One region of the Streptomyces sp. NPDC019443 genome, then DNA from elsewhere that is predicted to be linked to it. Evidence: riboswitches for the same ligand, from Rfam matches in the RefSeq annotation. Region 1 holds a riboswitch; each other region holds the start of a gene.
What was found. A riboswitch is a leader RNA that binds a small molecule or an ion and turns the genes downstream of it on or off. The one in region 1 is predicted to bind cyclic di-AMP.
Positions count from the first base shown of each region.

Region 2: linked by a shared signal. The riboswitch ahead of ACH492_RS34285 (M23 family metallopeptidase) and the one ahead of ACH492_RS31030 (NlpC/P60 family protein) in region 1 are both predicted to bind cyclic di-AMP.
Region 3: linked by a shared signal. The riboswitch ahead of ACH492_RS29965 (M23 family metallopeptidase) and the one ahead of ACH492_RS31030 (NlpC/P60 family protein) in region 1 are both predicted to bind cyclic di-AMP.

Region 1 is NZ_JBIRYJ010000013.1:142,574-148,157, forward strand. Features, by position in the region: gene ACH492_RS31020 (NlpC/P60 family protein) at 1-52, opposite strand, end outside; gene ACH492_RS31025 (hypothetical protein) at 426-779, shown strand; gene ACH492_RS31030 (NlpC/P60 family protein) at 841-2,013, opposite strand; cyclic di-AMP (ydaO/yuaA leader) riboswitch at 2,016-2,179, opposite strand; gene pcrA (DNA helicase PcrA) at 2,476-4,917, shown strand; gene ACH492_RS31040 (M23 family metallopeptidase) at 4,949-5,584, opposite strand, start outside.
Region 2 is NZ_JBIRYJ010000018.1:17,181-22,764, reverse strand. Features, by position in the region: gene ACH492_RS34300 (hypothetical protein) at 1-1,045, shown strand, start outside; tRNA gene ACH492_RS34295 (tRNA-Met) at 1,223-1,296, shown strand; gene ACH492_RS34290 (PP2C family protein-serine/threonine phosphatase) at 1,484-2,647, shown strand; cyclic di-AMP (ydaO/yuaA leader) riboswitch at 2,947-3,101, shown strand; gene ACH492_RS34285 (M23 family metallopeptidase) at 3,113-4,174, shown strand; gene ACH492_RS34280 (aldo/keto reductase) at 4,333-5,280, shown strand; gene ACH492_RS34275 (PrsW family intramembrane metalloprotease) at 5,504-5,584, opposite strand, start outside.
Region 3 is NZ_JBIRYJ010000012.1:120,683-126,266, reverse strand. Features, by position in the region: gene ACH492_RS29980 (GNAT family N-acetyltransferase) at 1-2,027, opposite strand, end outside; gene ACH492_RS29975 (HPr family phosphocarrier protein) at 2,189-2,470, shown strand; gene ACH492_RS29970 (GntR family transcriptional regulator) at 2,618-3,295, opposite strand; gene ACH492_RS29965 (M23 family metallopeptidase) at 3,474-4,244, opposite strand; cyclic di-AMP (ydaO/yuaA leader) riboswitch at 4,257-4,420, opposite strand; gene ACH492_RS29960 (M16 family metallopeptidase) at 4,650-5,584, opposite strand, start outside.

The DNA of each region.
Region 1 (5,584 bases):
GGGCGGCGGGCCCGCTGAGCGGATGCTGCTTGGGTTTCCGGTGCGCTGCCACGAGGGCGTCCACGTCCTTCCGTCTTCCCTGCGGTCCGAATCCGACGCCGAGTCCGACGCCGCATCCGACGCCGAGTCCGACGGCGGTCCGCACGGGGGAGCGGCCCGCCGCCGGATCTCTCGGCGGGGGTGGCCGACTGCCGCCCGGGAGCTCGGCGGCGGTGGGGAGTCGGTCACCTGAGAAAGGACGCTAAACCTGAGAGTCACGGGAATGAGGCGTGGACCGGTACTGCCCGAAGCTGGACACGTGGGTGCGCTTTCTGAGAGCGGGACTGATGGTGCCGGCTCGGATCCCCGTGCCGCTGTGACCGATGCGGCGAATGAGGCATACCTGCCTGGAGATCGGTGCTATGGGGAGGGTTAGGCTCCGCGACATGGACGTACTCATCAATGTCTTCGTCGCCCTGCACATCATCGGCATCGCGTCGCTGCTCGGCGGCTTCCTCACCCAGATGAAGGCGATGGGCGCGGGAACGGCCCGCTTCACCCCGGCAATGCTGCACGGCGCGCTGACCATGCTGATCACGGGCGTGGCACTGGTGGGTCTGAACCAGGCGGACGACCAGCCGGTGAACAACCTGAAGGTCGGCATCAAGCTGGCGGTGCTGGTTGTGATCCTGGGCCTGGTGTACGTCAAGCGGGACGAGGAGAAGGTGGACAAGGCGCTGTTCGGCGCGGTGGGCGGGCTGGCGGTCGCGAACATCTTCATCGCGACGCTCTGGACGTGAGCCGGACATGAGAACGCCCGGGCGCCGAAGTCGGCCCCGGGCGTTCGTGCGCTGAGCGGTCTCAGGCCGGGCGCACGCTGCCGTAGATCGGCATGTAGTAGATCGACTCCTCGCGGACGTTCGTACCCGGCTTGGGCGCGTGGATCATCTTGCCGTCGCCGATGTAGATGCCGACGTGGCTGATGTCGTCGTAGAAGAAGACCAGGTCACCCGGGAGCAGATCCTTCGTCTCGACCCGCACGCCCACCTTCACCTGGTCCCAGGTGGTGCGCGGCAGGTCCACGCCCGCGGCCTTCCAGGCGGCCTGGGTCAGTCCCGAGCAGTCGTACGAGCTCGGGCCCGACGCGCCCCAGACGTACGGCTTGCCAATCTGGGAGCGGGCGAAGGAGAGGACCTTCTCCGCCTTCGCCGCGTACGTGGCTCCGCCCGTGGAACCGGAGCCGGTGTCCGACCCGGTGTCCGTGCCCGTGTCGCCGCCCTGGTTCTGCTCCTGCTCCTGGCGCCGGCGCTCGGCCTCCGCGCGGGCCTCCGCCTCCTCCTTGGCCTTGGCCTCGGCCCTGCGACGGGCCTCTTCTTCCTTCTCGCGCTCGATCGCCGCAAGCCGCGCCTTCTCCTCGGCCGTCAGCTTCGACAGCAGCGTGCGCGCCTCGGCGAGCTTCGCCTGGACGTCCTGCTTGCTGGTGCGCAGGGCCTGCTGGGAGCGGGTGAGCGACTCGAGGCTCTTCGTCGCCTCCGCGCGCTGCTCGGCGGCCGCGGCCCGCTGAGTCTCGTAGTCGTCGATCACACTGCGCTGACGGTCGGTCATCCGGTCCATCAGCTGCGTCTGGTCGAAGTACGCCTGCGGGCTGTCCGCGAAGAGCAGCGCGGCGGTCGGAGTGACCGCGCCCGTGCGGTACTGCGCGGCCGCGTAGGTGCCGAGCTCCCGCCGCGACTCGTTCAGCTTGTCCGTGCGCTTGGCGGCGTCGTCGAGGAGCTCGTCGACCTCGCGGCGCTTCTCCTCGGTCGCTTCCTTGGCCTTGTTGTACTTCTGGGTCGCCGTGCCGGCCTGCCGGTACAGGTCGTCGACCTTCTTCTGCACCTCTTCGACGGAGGGCTTCGGCTCGGCGGGTGCGGCATTGGCGCTCTGCGTCGACAACAGCGTGACGGAGGCGAGGGCTGCCGTCGTGAACCCGACGGCGGGGGAGGACTTTACGGTTCGACTTCGCGTTTTGCGATGCGACGCCAAGGCCGGCATCTCCTTCTTCCGTGGACCGCCTACCGGGTTAGCTGTCGGGTTCGGGCGGAACGGAAGATCGCCCTACGGACCGAGTGAGGCGCGGTCCGATTCACCCCGGTTGTGCATGGTGGGTCCCCGGTTCCGAACTCCCTTGTGGAAAGCCCGAATTCGGCGCAGGCCGCCCGATTGGCGTGGATCGCCATGGGGGTACGGGCCGCCTTGGGGGAGCACGCTAGCCAACTCGTGCGGCTGCTGTGAAGGTTGATGTTCGAAATGTCCGATACATTTTCGTGACCTTGGCGATCGGTGAACCGGCGCCCCCAAATGATGACCCGATGGTATAGGCCGATGACGGAGAGTCGCGGCGTCGATCGCCGGTCGAATCGCCCTCGAATCGGCCGTCGAAACGTCCTGTGCATCGTCCGGGGTATCCCAATGCGGCGGCGAGCTGTCAGTGCGGCGGCCTAGACTCGTAGAGCGATGAGCAGCCTCTTTGACGACAGCTTCCTGGCGGACCTCCAGCCCAGCGCGGAGCACCACCCGCCGCCGCCCGAGGACTCGGCCCCGGAGGAGATCCCTGACGATCTCTTCCAGGGCGCCTACGACGTCCCCCCGGCCCGGGACCCGTACCACCGTGACGGCGCTCCGCGCACGGTCGTGGACCCCGCCGCCCTGCTCGAGGGGCTGAATGAACAGCAGCGTGCCGCCGTCGTGCACACCGGCTCGCCGCTGCTGATCGTCGCCGGGGCCGGGTCCGGCAAGACCCGGGTGCTGACCCACCGGATCGCGTATCTGCTGGGCAGCCGCAGCGTCCACCCCGGCCAGATACTGGCGATCACGTTCACCAACAAGGCCGCCGGCGAGATGAAGGAGCGCGTCGAGCACCTCGTCGGCCCGCGCGCCAACGCCATGTGGGTCTCCACCTTCCACAGCGCCTGCGTCCGGATCCTGCGCCGGGAGTCCAAGAGGCTCGGCTTCACCTCGTCGTTCTCGATCTACGACGCCGCCGATTCCAAGCGCCTCATGGCCCTGGTCTGTCGTGATCTGGAACTCGATCCCAAGAAGTTCCCGCCGAAGTCCTTCAGCGCGAAGATCTCGAACCTCAAGAACGAGCTGATCGACGAGGAGACCTTCGCCGACCAGGCGGTCGACGGTTTCGAGAAGACGCTCGCAGAGGCGTACCGGATGTACCAGGCGAGGCTGCGCGAGGCCAATGCGCTGGACTTCGACGACATCATCATGACGACGGTGCATCTGCTGCAGGCGTTCCCGGACGTCGCCGAGCACTATCAGCGCCGGTTCCGCCATGTCCTGGTGGACGAGTACCAGGACACCAACCACGCTCAGTACACGCTCGTACGCGAGCTGGTGGGTCCCTCGGGCCCGGACGACGACCCGGCCGAGCTCTGCGTCGTCGGCGACGCCGACCAGTCGATCTACGCCTTCCGCGGCGCGACCATCCGCAACATCCTCCAGTTCGAGGAGGACTACCCGGACGCGACGACGATTCTGCTCGAGCAGAACTACCGCTCGACGCAGACGATCCTCTCCGCCGCCAACGCCGTCATCGAGCGCAACGAGAGCCGCCGCCCGAAGAACCTGTGGACCAACGCCGGCGCCGGCGCGCAGATCACCGGCTATGTCGCCGACACCGAGCACGACGAGGCGCAGTTCGTCGCCGACGAGATCGACCGGCTGACGGACGCCGGCGACGCGAAGGCCGGCGACGTCGCCATCTTCTACCGTACGAACGCCCAGTCCCGTGTCTTCGAAGAGATTTTCATCCGGGTCGGGCTGCCGTACAAGGTCGTCGGCGGAGTGCGCTTCTACGAGCGCAAGGAGGTCCGGGACGTCCTCGCGTATCTGCGAGTTCTCGCCAACCCCGAGGACAATGTCCCGCTGCGCCGCATCCTCAATGTCCCCAAGCGTGGCATCGGCGACCGAGCCGAGGCGATGATCGACGCGCTCGCGCTGCGCGAGAAGATCACCTTCCCGCAGGCGCTGCGCCGCGTCGACGAGGCGTACGGCATGGCGGCCCGCTCCGCCAACGCCGTCAAGCGGTTCAACGTGCTGATGGAGGAGCTGCGTACGGTCGTCGAGTCGGGCGCCGGACCGGCCACCGTGCTCGAGGCCGTCCTGGAGCGGACCGGCTACCTCGCCGAGTTGCAGGCGTCGACCGACCCGCAGGACGAGACGCGTATCGAGAACCTGCAGGAACTGGCCGCCGTAGCCCTGGAGTTCGAGCAGGACCGCGCCGAGGAGGAAGGCGCGGGCACGCTCGCCGAGTTCCTGGAGCAGGTCGCGCTCGTCGCCGACTCCGACCAGATCCCGGACGAGGACGAAGACGGTTCCGGCGTCATCACGCTGATGACGCTGCATACGGCGAAGGGCCTCGAGTTCCCGGTGGTGTTCCTGACCGGCATGGAGGACGGCGTCTTCCCGCACATGCGCGCGCTCGGCCAGGCGAAGGAGCTGGAGGAGGAGCGGCGGCTGGCGTACGTCGGCATCACGCGCGCCCGCGAGCGCCTCTATCTGACGCGGTCGTCGATGCGCAGCGCCTGGGGCCAGCCCTCGTACAACCCGCCCTCGCGCTTCCTGGAGGAGATCCCCGGGCAGCACCTGCAGTGGAAGCGGACCGGTCCGATGGCCGCGCCCGCCGGTCCGACGTCCGGCATCGCCTCGTCGCTCTCGTCCTCGCGCTCACGCGCGGGCGGCGGTGCTTCGGGCTTCGCCACGCGGCGTACGACCGACAAGCCGGTGATCTCGCTGGCGGTCGGAGACCGGGTCACGCACGACCAGTTCGGCCTGGGGACCGTGGTGGAGGTGACGGGGTCGAGTGCGGACGCGCAGGCGACGATCGACTTCGGGGACACCAAGCCGAAGCGCCTGCTGCTGCGGTACGCGCCGGTCGAAAAGCTCTGATCGAGCTCGGACCGAGCTCTGATCGGCGCTTTTACGTCGGGTCGAGGCCGTGGCTGCGAAGCCACGGCAGCGGGTCGATCGCCGAGCCGCCGCCGGGCCGTACCTCGAAGTGGAGGTGCGGTCCGGTGGAGTTGCCCGAGTTGCCCGAGTATGCGATGACGTCACCGGCCTTGACCGAACCGGAGCGGATCTTGGTGCTGCTGAGGTGGCAGTACCAGGTCTCGGTTCCGTCGGAGGCGGTCACGATGGCCATGTTGCCGTAGGCGCTGTTCCACTGCGTACGGACGGTGCCGTCGGTCGCGGCCATCACCTCGGTGCCGTACGACACCGGAAAGTCGATGCCGGTGTGCACGGACATCCAGTTGACGCCGGCCTGGCCGTAGTACGCGCTCAGGCCTTCCCGGTTCACCGGCAGTACGAACTTGGGGCGCAACGCCTCGCGGCGCTTGGCCTCTTCCTCGCGCTTCTTTTTCTCCGCCTCCTGGCGCGCCTTCAGGTCGAGGCGTTCCTGGGTGCGCGACGCGCGGTCGCCGAAGTCGCGGGCGTCGGCGCTGAGGGCGGCGAGCTGCGTGTCCATCTTGTTGTTGGCCGCGATCGCCTTGGGGGAGGACGGATCGGCCGCCTCCACGTTGCTGTCGCCCTTGGTGTCGCCGGTGCCGAGGCTGCC
Region 2 (5,584 bases), on a different contig from region 1:
GCCGTGGCTGGTCGGTGAGACGGACGGCGCGAGCCCCTTCGCGGCCTCGCACCTCGTCTTCGACGTGCAGCCGGTGAACGCCCCGGCGACCGACGAGTTCGTCGGGCAGCAGGGCATCGGCGCGCAGGGCTACTTCCACCCGGCCCAGCAGGGCAGGCACGCCCCCTTCTCCGTGCCGGCCAAGGGCGAGCTGAGCTGGAAGGTGTCCATCGGCCTCGGCAAGAACTACCCGTCCAACAACGGCAACCTGAGGCTCGTCGCCGCAGACCTGGCCGGGAACGCGCAGTACGAGAAGGACGACGGCGTCGCCTTCGAGACCAGCCCGAAGATCAACGCCGCACCCGCCTCCATGTGGCTCAGAACCGACGAGAACGAGCCCATCAAGCCCGGCCTGTGGGGCAACGTCGACCTGTTCCACCAGCTCAAGGGCGAGGGAACCTTCGACACCGATCTGGCGACCACCCTGGAGATCGCTCCGGAGCCCGACGCCGACGGAGAGGTTCCGGAGCTGGTGATCGAGGAGTGGCTCGGCGACGGCAAGCTGGTCAGGGCCCCGAAGGTGCCAGGCCTGGACAGGTGGCAGCTGGCCGACCTCCCCAAGAGTTACTTCACCGAGAAGGGGAAGCTGCACCGCTACATCCTTCGCGTGCGCGTCATCGACTTCAAGGGCATCCAGAAGCCGGTCAAGCTCACGCTGCGGGCGACGACATCGCTGACCGAGGGCAACACGAGGCCGTTCCTGGAGGCCGAGGCCAAGATCACGGTCGCCCCCGAGCGCGGCACCGCCCCGAGCGGCGAGCCGACCACGAACCCCTCCCCGACCGCGTCTGCCTCGCCCTCCCCGACTCCGTCCGCGACTCCGTCCGGGACCCCGTCCGCTTCCGCCACGACCTCGGCGGCGGCCGCAGCGAACGACGCCGTCACCACCACCGGCGCCCTCGCCAGTACTGGCTCTTCCAGCTCCACCCGGTACGCGGCGATCGCCGCCGCGGTCCTGATCGCCGCCGGCGGCGCGCTCACGGCACTCCGCCTGCGCCGCCGCTGAAAAAACAGCGCGCCTTGCCGCTTCGCAGCCGGGCGACACATCCCTCCGGAGGGGCTCCTGAGCCGCTCCGGAGGGCTCGGGAGCGGCTTCAAAGCGGCTTCAATGCGGCTTCAGAGCAGGCGTGCTCGTAAAATGGAGTTGATCTTGCTCCGGATGGCGTAAGGTTGTGTTCACCGACGCGGGGTGGAGCAGCTCGGTAGCTCGCTGGGCTCATAACCCAGAGGTCGCAGGTTCAAATCCTGTCCCCGCTACTGAAGACAGTGGCCCGGCACTCGATGAGAGTGCCGGGCCACTGTCGTATCCCCTCACTCACGCCTTTCGCGCTCACACTCGCGTCGCCCGGTTGGCCGATGGTGAGTCGCCGCCCGGCGCGGCTACGGCCAGCCTGGGAAGGGCGCGGTACCGTCCGCAGCCAGGCGGACGGGCAGGAGATCACAGGTGGCGCACCGACAGCAGGCCGGCGGCTACAGCGCTCCTCGTATCGTCCGTGTGCTGCCCACGCTGATGATCGTCGGCGGTCTTGTCTTCGACTACTTCACCCCGCCCAGATTCACTGCCGTGCCGTTCTTCACGGCCGCCCCGCTGATCGCCGCGCCCTTCTCCTCCTGGATCGCCACGCTGCTGACCGGCATCGCGGCGACCCTGTCCGTGCTCGGTCTGCGCTACTACAACGAGACCGTGTCCGAGGTCACGTCGTTCACCGAGCTGTTCACCGTTCTCACCGTCGCCGGGCTCGCCCTGCTCATCAACCGCCTCGTACGGCTCAGCCGTGAGCGCCTCGCCTCCGCCAGGGTGATCGCCGAGGCCGCCCAGCGCGCCGTGCTGCCCGCCCCCGCTGCCCGGATCGCCGGGCTGCACATCGCCGCGCGGTACGAGGCGGCGGAGGCCGACGCCTTCATCGGCGGCGACCTCTTCGCCGTACAGGACACGCCCTTCGGGGTGCGGCTGGTGGTCGGAGACGTACGGGGCAAGGGGCTGGAGGCGGTCGAAACGGTGGCCGTGATCCTCGGGGCCTTCCGGGAGGCTGCCGAGCAGGAGAGTTCGCTCGAAGGGGTCGCCGCGCGTCTTGAGCGGGCACTGGCGCGCGAGGGCACGCGGCAGGACGAACTGGACGCCGTCGAGGGGTTCACCACCGCCGTGCTCGCCGAGATCCCGCGCGGCGAGGGCGTGGTGCGGGTGGTGAACCGGGGCCACCCGGAACCGCTGGTGCTGTACGCCGACGGGGACGTGGACATCCTGGAGCCGACCCAGGCCGCGCTGCCGCTGGGAATGGGCGAACTGGGGGCGTGGCCGGACCGGTCGGATGCGCATCCGCTGCCCCCCGGGGCCACACTGCTCCTCTACACGGACGGTCTCTCCGAGGCGCGTGATGCGGGCGGCGTCTTCTACGACCCCGGCGAGCGGCTCGCGGGTCGGCTCTTTCCCGGGCCCGAGGAGCTGCTGGACGCGCTCGTCGACGACGTACGACGGCATACGCGCGGCGCGGCCACGGACGACATGGCGCTGCTGGCGGTCGGCCGCCCCGCTCAGGGGCAGCCGGACCGCCGCAGGACCGTGCCGGTCGTCAGAGCCCTTGCAGGATCGGAGCGCCGGAGCGAGTGAAGGCCCATCGCGCGGCCATGGGCCCGACGAAGGACGCGGCCACGGACCCGACGCGTCCGACGCAGGACCCGGCACCGTGCGTAGTCGAAGCGCACCCCTCCGCATAACATTTGAAGCACTGTCAGACGAGGGCTCCGGCCCGAGAGTAGATCAAGTCGCCCGACTCCGGCCGCTTGTGTCCTGGTTGGTCCCCGTCAAAGTCGTTAATGATCAGTCGGAACAGCTTGGAATACGACCCCGGAGTCTATTAACGTTCGATAACGCAGCGCGGTCGTCCCAGTCGTCGCTAGAGACGGCACCGTGCGCACGCGCCGAATCCCGCAAGGGAACCGGGGAACCACCAATTGGGGTGAATCGGGCACCTTTGCCGCTCTTTCCGCGGTCGAGGCGCCCGTAGGAGACCTTCCTGCTCCGAACCCGTCAGCTAACCCGGTAGGCGAGAAGGAAGGAAAGGAGCACGCCTCCGTGGCGTCCAACAAGCCTGCCCCCGAAGCACCCTTCGGAACCCTGGAAACTGACTTCTTCGGCGACGAACCGGCGGAGCGGGCATGGGAGGAATGGAACCCCACCGAGGACTCCGTCCGTCCGGTGCGCGGCCGGCACCGTGTCATGAAGCAGCGCGGCGGGCTCGCCCGCAGCTCCACGGTGCTCGGCGTCGGCGTGATCGCCGCGGTAGGCGCGGGCGGCATGGCAACCGCGCAGAGCAAGCCGCCGGTCTCCATATCGCTCCCCGACTCGATCGCGGACAACCTGCCCGACGCCAAGTCCCTGCCGGGCGTGGGCTCCCTGATGGACGACGCGTCGGACGCCGACGCGGGGAACGTGAACGCGGCCCCGCTCACGGCGATGAGCCTCGCCACGGACTCCGGCGCCGAGGCCGGAACGGACAGCGCGGCCGGCGCCGGTGAGGCGCTGCGCGCCCGCATTCTCCAGCAGGCCGAGCAGCAGCAGGCCGAGGCGGACGCCGAGGCGAAGGCGGCCGCGGAGAAGCTCGCGGCCGAGAAGGCCGCGGCGGAGGCCGCGAAGCAGCAGACCGCGGCGGAGGCCAAGGCCGAGGCCGAGAAGCTCGCGGCCGAGAAGGCTGCGGCGGCCAAGGCGGAGGCCGAGCGGCTGGCCCAGCTCGCAAAGAGCTACGCCCTGCCCACCTCCTCGTACACGATCACCTCCACGTTCGGCGAGTCCGGCTCCATGTGGTCCTCGGGCTACCACACCGGCCTGGACTTCGCGGCCCCGACGGGCACGCCGATCAAGGCGGTGCACAGCGGCACCGTCAAGTCGGCGGGCTGGTCCGGTTCTTACGGCTACCGCACGGTGCTGGAGCTCGAAGACGGCACGGAGGTCTGGTACGCCCACCAGTCCTCGATCTCGGTCAGCGCCGGCCAGAAGGTGACGACGGGCGAGACGATCGGCCGCGTCGGCGCGACGGGCAATGTGACGGGCCCGCACCTGCACCTGGAGGTCCACACGCCTGGCGGGTCGGGGCTCGACCCGATGGCGTGGCTGCGCGGCAAGGGCCTCAGCGTCTGATCGTGCGCCACAGTCCCCGGCAGCTCTGGCGCACACCCCCCGACGCCGGAGCTGCCGGTACAGCGCGTAGACCCGGACAGCGCGTAGAGGTACAGCGCGCAGAACGGAACAGCGCGTAGATCGGAATAGCGCGCGCCACCACGGTCGTTGATCAGCCCATGACTTCTCTCCGGACCCTCGGCTCGTCCGACATCGCCGTCTCCCCGCTCGCCCTCGGCGGCAATGTCTTCGGCTGGACCGCCGACCAGGCGCAGTCCTTCGCCGTGCTCGACGCGTACGCCGCCGTCGGCGGCAACTTCGTCGACACTGCCGACGCCTACTCCTCCTGGGCGCCGGGCCACGTGGGCGGCGAGTCCGAGACCGTCATCGGCAACTGGCTCGCCGCGCGCGGCAACCGTTCCGACGTCGTCGTCGCGACCAAGGTCGGCGCGCACCCCCAGTACCGGGGGCTCTCCGCCACGACTGTCAGGGCCGCGGCCGAGGAATCCCTGAAGCGGCTGCGTACCGACTACATCGACCTGTACTACACGCACTTCGACGACCCGAGCGTCCCCGTCGAGGAGATCATCACCGCCCTCGACCAGCTGGTGCACGACGGCAAGGTCCGTGCCATCGCCGCCTCCAACCTCAGCGCCGAGCGGCTCCAGGCGTCCCTGGACTTCTCGGAGCGCGAGGGGGTTGCCCGTTATGTCGCGCTGCAACCGCAATACAACCTGGTCTCCCGCGACACATACGAGGGCGAGCTGCGGGACACCGCCGCCCGTGCCGGGCTCGCCGCCGTCCCCTACTCCGCGCTCGCCTCCGGCTTCCTCACCGGCAAGTACCGTCCGGGTGTGGCGGTGGACAGCGCACGGGCAGCGGGCGCCGGCAAGCACCTGGAGACCGGGCGGGGCCTGACGGTCCTTGCCGCGCTCGACAAGGTCGCCCGGGCCCGTGGCGCGCAGGTCGCGACCGTCGCGCTCGCCTGGCTGGCCGCGCAGCCGACCGTCGTCGCGCCGATCGCCTCGGCCCGCACGGTCGATCAGCTGCCCGCGCTGACCGCGGTCGCCGAGCTGGAGCTGACGGCCGAGGAACTGGCCGAGCTGACCGCGGCGTCGGACAGCTAGGGCGTGTTTTAGAAGTCCCTCCCCAGAGCTTTGCCTGGGAGGTGCCCCCAGCCCCGCGACGCCTGGCACGCACTCCCCCGGCTACCGCCGGGAGGTGCCCCCACGCGATGTTGTCTCAGTCGCCCAAGTACGTCCAGTACGAGGGTGATCTCTCCCCGACTTCGTCCGGGGGTGCCCCCACCGATACGAGAGACCCACCTGTCAATAACGACCGTCAGTAGACCTAGCCGCGGTACGGGTTGTAGCCGCCGTAGTCGCGGTACGGCGGCGGCGTCCACACCCGGCCCGTCGCCCGTGCGGCGTA
Region 3 (5,584 bases), on a different contig from region 1:
TGCCCCGGGGGACGGCGGGGGGTGGTTGCGGGCCGCGCGGCAGCTTCCGGTGCCTTGTGGCCGGCGCCAGGGTCCGGGTCGTCGGTCGCCGGGGCCGTGCCCGTGCGGGTGCTCGTGGCCGCTGCCGGGGGCGTGCTCGTGGCCACTGCCGGGGCCGTGTTCGTACGCGTGCTCGTGGCCGCTGCCAGCGCCTCGGCCAGGCCGCCCATTTCCACGTGGACCACGGCCACCGGCTTTGCCGGAGACGTCGCCGCCGCGTCGCGCAGGGCCGCCGCCAGGACCTCGCCGTCACCCGATTCCGTGACGCCGTTCTCGCCCACCCACGGGATCGCGGTAACCACGACGGCGTCGCACGCATCGCCGGTCAGCGCTTCGGCGAGCGCCGCCCGGAAGTCCGCCGGAGTGGCCGTCGTCGTGAGGTCGCGCGGCGGCAGCGGGCGCAGGCCCTCCGCGAGACAGGCGTCGTAGGTGAGGAGGCCGAGGGACTCGGAGTTGCCGAGGATCGCCACCCGCGGCCCGGCCGGCAGCGGCTGGCCCGCCAGCAGCAGGCCCGCGTCGACGAGTTCGGTGACCGTGTCGACGCGGATCACGCCCGCCTGGCGCAGCAGGGCCCCGACCGTGGCGTCCGGGATCCGGGTCACCGGCACCGCGTGCCCGGGCGGCTCGCTGCCGCTGTGGCGGGCGCCCTTGACCACGACGACCGGCTTCACCGCCGCCGTACGCCGCGCGAGGCGGGTGAACTTGCGCGGGTTGCCGATCGATTCGAGGTACAGCAGGACGACATCGGTGTCCGGGTCCTCGTACCAGTACTGCAGAAAGTCATTGCCGGACACGTCCGCGCGGTTGCCCGACGAGATGAAGGAGGACAGGCCCGCGCCGCGCCGGTGGAGGCCCGACAGCAGGGCGATACCGATCGCGCCGGACTGGGTGAACAGGCCGATACGGCCCGGCGCCGGCGACTGAGGCGCGAGGGAGGCGTTGAGGCGGACGGCGTCCGATGTGCTGATGATGCCGAAGGAGTTCGGGCCGATGATGCGCATGCCGTACGAGCGGGCCTGCCGCACCAGTTCGCGCTGCCGCTCCCGCCCGGCCGCGCCGCTCTCGGCGTATCCGGCGGTGAGGACGACCAGACCCTGGACGCCGTGCTCGCCGCAGTCGGCGACCGCTTCCGGTACCCGTTCGGCGGGAACCGCCACGACCGCGAGATCGACCGGCTCCCCGATCTCGCCGACCGAGCGGAAGGCGGGTACGCCGTCCACCTCTCGCTGCCCCTCGGGAAAGGCGCGGTTCACCGCGTACGTACGCCCGGTGTACCCGCCATCGAGGAGGTTGCGCAGCACGGTTCGGCCCACACCGCCCGGCGCACGGCCGGTGCCGATGACGGCGACCGATCCGGGCGCGAGGAGGCGCTGCACGGAGCGGGCCTCCGCGCGCTGCTCGCGGCCGCGCTGCACGGCGAGGGACTCGGCGGTCGGCTCCAGGTCGAGGGTCAGATGGACGGAGCCATCCTCGAAGCTGCGCTTCTGGGTGTAGCCGGCATCCCGGAACACCTTGATCATCTTGTTGTTGGCCGGCAGCACCTCGGCGGCGAAGCGCCGGATCCCGCGCTCGCGGGCGACCGCCGCGATGTGTTCGAGCAGCGTGGACGCGACCCCGCGCCCCTGGTGGGCGTCCTGCACGAGGAAGGCGACCTCGGCCTCGTCGGCAGGGGCACTCGCGGGGCGGCCCTGCGCGTTGATCCGGTCGTAGCGGACAGTCGCGATGAATTCGCCGCCGACCGTGACCGCGAGACCCACCCGGTCCACGTAGTCGTGGTGGGTGAAGCGGTGGACGTCCTTGGCGGAGAGCCGTGGATAGGGCGCGAAGAAGCGGTAGTACTTCGACTCGTCCGAGACCTGTTCGTAGAAGCTGACCAGTCGCTCGGCGTCCTCGGTGGTGATGGGCCTGATGCGTGCGGTGCCGCCGTCGCGCAGCACCACGTCTGCTTCCCAGTGATCGGGGTAGGCGTGGTCCGGCTCGGTCTGCATGCCGAAAGCGTAAGGCTCACCCACCAGTAGCGGCGGCCGTTGGCCGCGGGCAGTCTGGGGAGATCCGATCGGCGGCCGCCCCCGGCCCAAGGCCGGTACGAGCACGCCGCAACGCATGAGAGACTGGTCTAGACAACCGCTAAGACTTGAAGGGCAACACCATGGCTGAGCGCCGCGTCAATGTCGGCTGGGCCGAGGGCCTTCACGCCCGCCCCGCTTCCATCTTCGTCCGTGCCGCCACGGCCGCCGGCGTCCCGGTGACGATCGCCAAGGCTGACGGCAACCCGGTCAATGCCGCCTCCATGCTCGCGGTGCTCGGCCTGGGCGCTCAGGGCGGCGAGGAGATCGTGCTCGCTTCCGAGGCGGACGGCGCCGACGCCGCCCTGGACCGTCTGGCCAAGCTGGTTGCCGAGGGGCTCGAAGAGCTTCCCGAGACCGTCTGAACCTGCCAGTCGAATTGCTCAACGACGGAGCCGCGGCATCCCGAATTCGGGAGACCGCGGCTCCGCTTTTTGCGGTCCGGGCACCATGAATTCGGGCAGCATAAAATCCGCCCCACGAATATCTTCTCTTTGTATACGGTGCGGCTGTTAATTACGGGCGCTCGCGGTGTTTACGGCATGTTGCGAAGTCCTCACCCGCTCGGGACCGCGCAGCCGGTGCGCGGCCGTGGCCCGCTCGGCATGCAGGGCGGTCAGCGCCCGCGCCCGTTCCACATCGCCGCGCGCCACGGCGTCCACGATCGCGCCGTGCTCGGCCCAGGACTCGATGGGCTTGGCGGGCTGGTCGACGGCGTACATCCAGGTGATCTTGTGCCGCAGCTGGGTGAGCAGGGCGGTCAGACCGGGGCTGCCGGAGGCCTGGGCGAGCGTCTCGTGGAACCAGCCGCCCAGCGAGCGCAGATCCTCGCCCTGGCCACGGCGGGCCCGCTCCTGCCCCAGCCTGACCAGACCACGCAGGACTTTGAGGTGCGCTTCCGTACGGCGCTTGGCGGCCCGGGCAGCGCCCAGCGGCTCCAGCAGCATCCGGACCTCCAGCAGGTCGGCCGCCTCCTGCTCGGTGGGCTCGGCGACGCAGGCGCCGGCGTGCCGGCGAGTGGTGACGAAACCCTCGGACTCCAGCGTGCGCAGGGCCTCGCGCACGGGGACCCGGGAGACGCCGTAGCGGCGCGCCAGCTGCTCCTCGGTGAGCCGGCTGCCGCGCTCGAATACACCGGAGACGATGTCGTCGCGGATCGCCGTGCATACCGAGTGCGCGGGAATGCGCATGACCGAACCTCCGCTTTAATCCGCGCGAAACGCAGCCGATTGACGCCTGTTCGGTGACTCTATTGCAGTGGGCCGGATTTTCCGATGGCACCTGGAAATTCATGGATATCTTTTGGCCAGAGGACCGAACACCGAAGGCCCCGGCGGCGGCCGGGGCCTTCGTCCACTCGGGTGTCGCTCAGACGCCGACGCCGTGCGCGCGCAGGTACGCGACCGGGTTGATGTCGGAGCCGTACTCCGGGCTGGTGCGGGCTTCGAAGTGGAGGTGTGGCCCGGTGGTGTTGCCGGTCGCGCCTGAGAGGCCGATCCGCTGGCCAGGGGTGACGCTCTGACCCACTGAGACGCTGATCGACGAGAGATGGCCGTATTGCGTGTACGAGCCGTCGTTCATCTTGATCACGACGTTGTTGCCGTACGCGCCGCCCCAGCCGGCCTCGACGACGGTGCCGGAGCCGACCGCGTGCACGGTGGTGCCGGACGCCGCATGGAAGTCGATGCCTGTGTGGCTGCCGGAGGACCAGACGGCGCCGCCGGTCTTGTAGCCGGTGGAGACGTACGAGCCGGAGATCGGCGAGACGAAGGAGTTGAGGCGCTTGCGCTCGGCCTCACGGGCGGCGCGCTCCTTGGCCTCGCGGGCAGCCTTGGCGCGGGCCTCGGCCTTGCGCTTGGCCTCAGCCTCGGCCTTCGCCTTGGCGGCGGCCTCTGCGGCCTCCTGCTTCTGGGCGGCGGCCTGGTCGGCGATCTGGTCGGCGAGCGAGTCGGCGGCCACGATCTGGGTCAGGCCGGTGTCCTCGACCGCGGTGGCACCGGGCTCGGCGGCGAGCGCCGGGGAAGCGAGGGTTCCGATGACGCCGGTGGTGGCAAGGGCCGCGACGCCCGCCATGCTCGCGCTCTTGCGCGTCAGACGGCTCGGGGCACGGTGCTTCCCGGTGGCACGGGTGAACGCCATGTAGTGGCTGATCCTTTCCTTCCTTCTCGCCTACCGGGTTAGCTGACGGGTTCGGAGCAGGAAGGTCTCCTACGGGCCCCTCCGCACGGTGCGAAGGCGTCCGATTCACCCCAGGGACTGATTGGGTCCCCGGCTCCCCAGGCTCGCGCCTGACGGGGACTCGGCGATGACTGTCCGATGCCGCGGGTGCGGCGGGCAACTGGCGGACAGCCGGACCGACGCTAGGCGGGGCATCTTTCATTCACCAAACAGACAGGCCCTTTTGTAGTGCATGCCACAGGGCAGACAGGCAGCCTCTCCAACAAACCGGGCATAAGACAGAACCCCGGCGTCGCTTTGGAGGCCGGGGTTCCGCTTGTCTGTTTTAAGTTGTTTGCCAGGTATGACGGATCGTCTTGCGGTCAATCAGCCCGTGACAACGGTCACTTCACCGATGCCCAGTGCCCTGACCGGCTCCTCGATCTGCGAGGCGTCGCCGACGAGCACCGTGACAAGCCGGTCCACCGGGAAGGCGTTGACGGCCGCGGCCGTCGCCTCCACGGTGCCGGTCTCGGCCAGCCGTACATACAACTGCGCCTGGTAGTCGTCCGGGAGGGACTGCTCGACCTGATCGGCGAGCGTGCCCGCGACGGACGCCGCCGTCTCGAACTTCAGCGGGGCGACGCCCACCAGGTTCTGCACGGCGACATCCCGCTCGGCGTCGGTGAGCCCCTCGGCCGCGAGCGTGCGCAGCACCTTCCAGAGGTCCTCCAGCGCCGGTCCGGTGTTGGGGGTGTCCACCGAGCCGCTGACGGCGAGCATCGCGGCGCCCGAACCGTCGGGGGCGGACCGCAGGACCTGGCCGAAGGCCCGCACGCCGTAGGTGTAGCCCTTTTCCTCGCGCAGTACGCGGTCCAGGCGGGAGGTGAGGGTGCCGCCCAGGCAGTACGCGCCGAGCACCTGCGCGGGCCAGACGCGGTCGTGGCGGTCCGCCCCGATGCGGCCGATCAGCAGCTGCGTCTGCACGGCGCCCGGCCGGTCCACGACGACCACGCGGCCCGTGTCGTCGGCCGTGATCGGCGGTACGGGACGGGGCGTGGCGCTGTCGCCCTTCCAGGTGCCGAGGGTGTCGGCCAGCACGGCGTCCAGGTCGACCCCGGTGAGGTCGCCGACGATCACCGCGGTGGCCGTGGCGGGCCGCACATGCGCCTCATAGAAGCCCCGCACGGCCGCGGAGTCGATCCGGGCCACCGTCTCCTCCGTGCCCTGACGGGGGCGCGACATGCGCAGGGAGGCCGGAAAGAGCTGCTTGGAAAGCTCCTTGGCGGCACGGCGGCCCGGATTGGCCGTCTCGTGCGGGA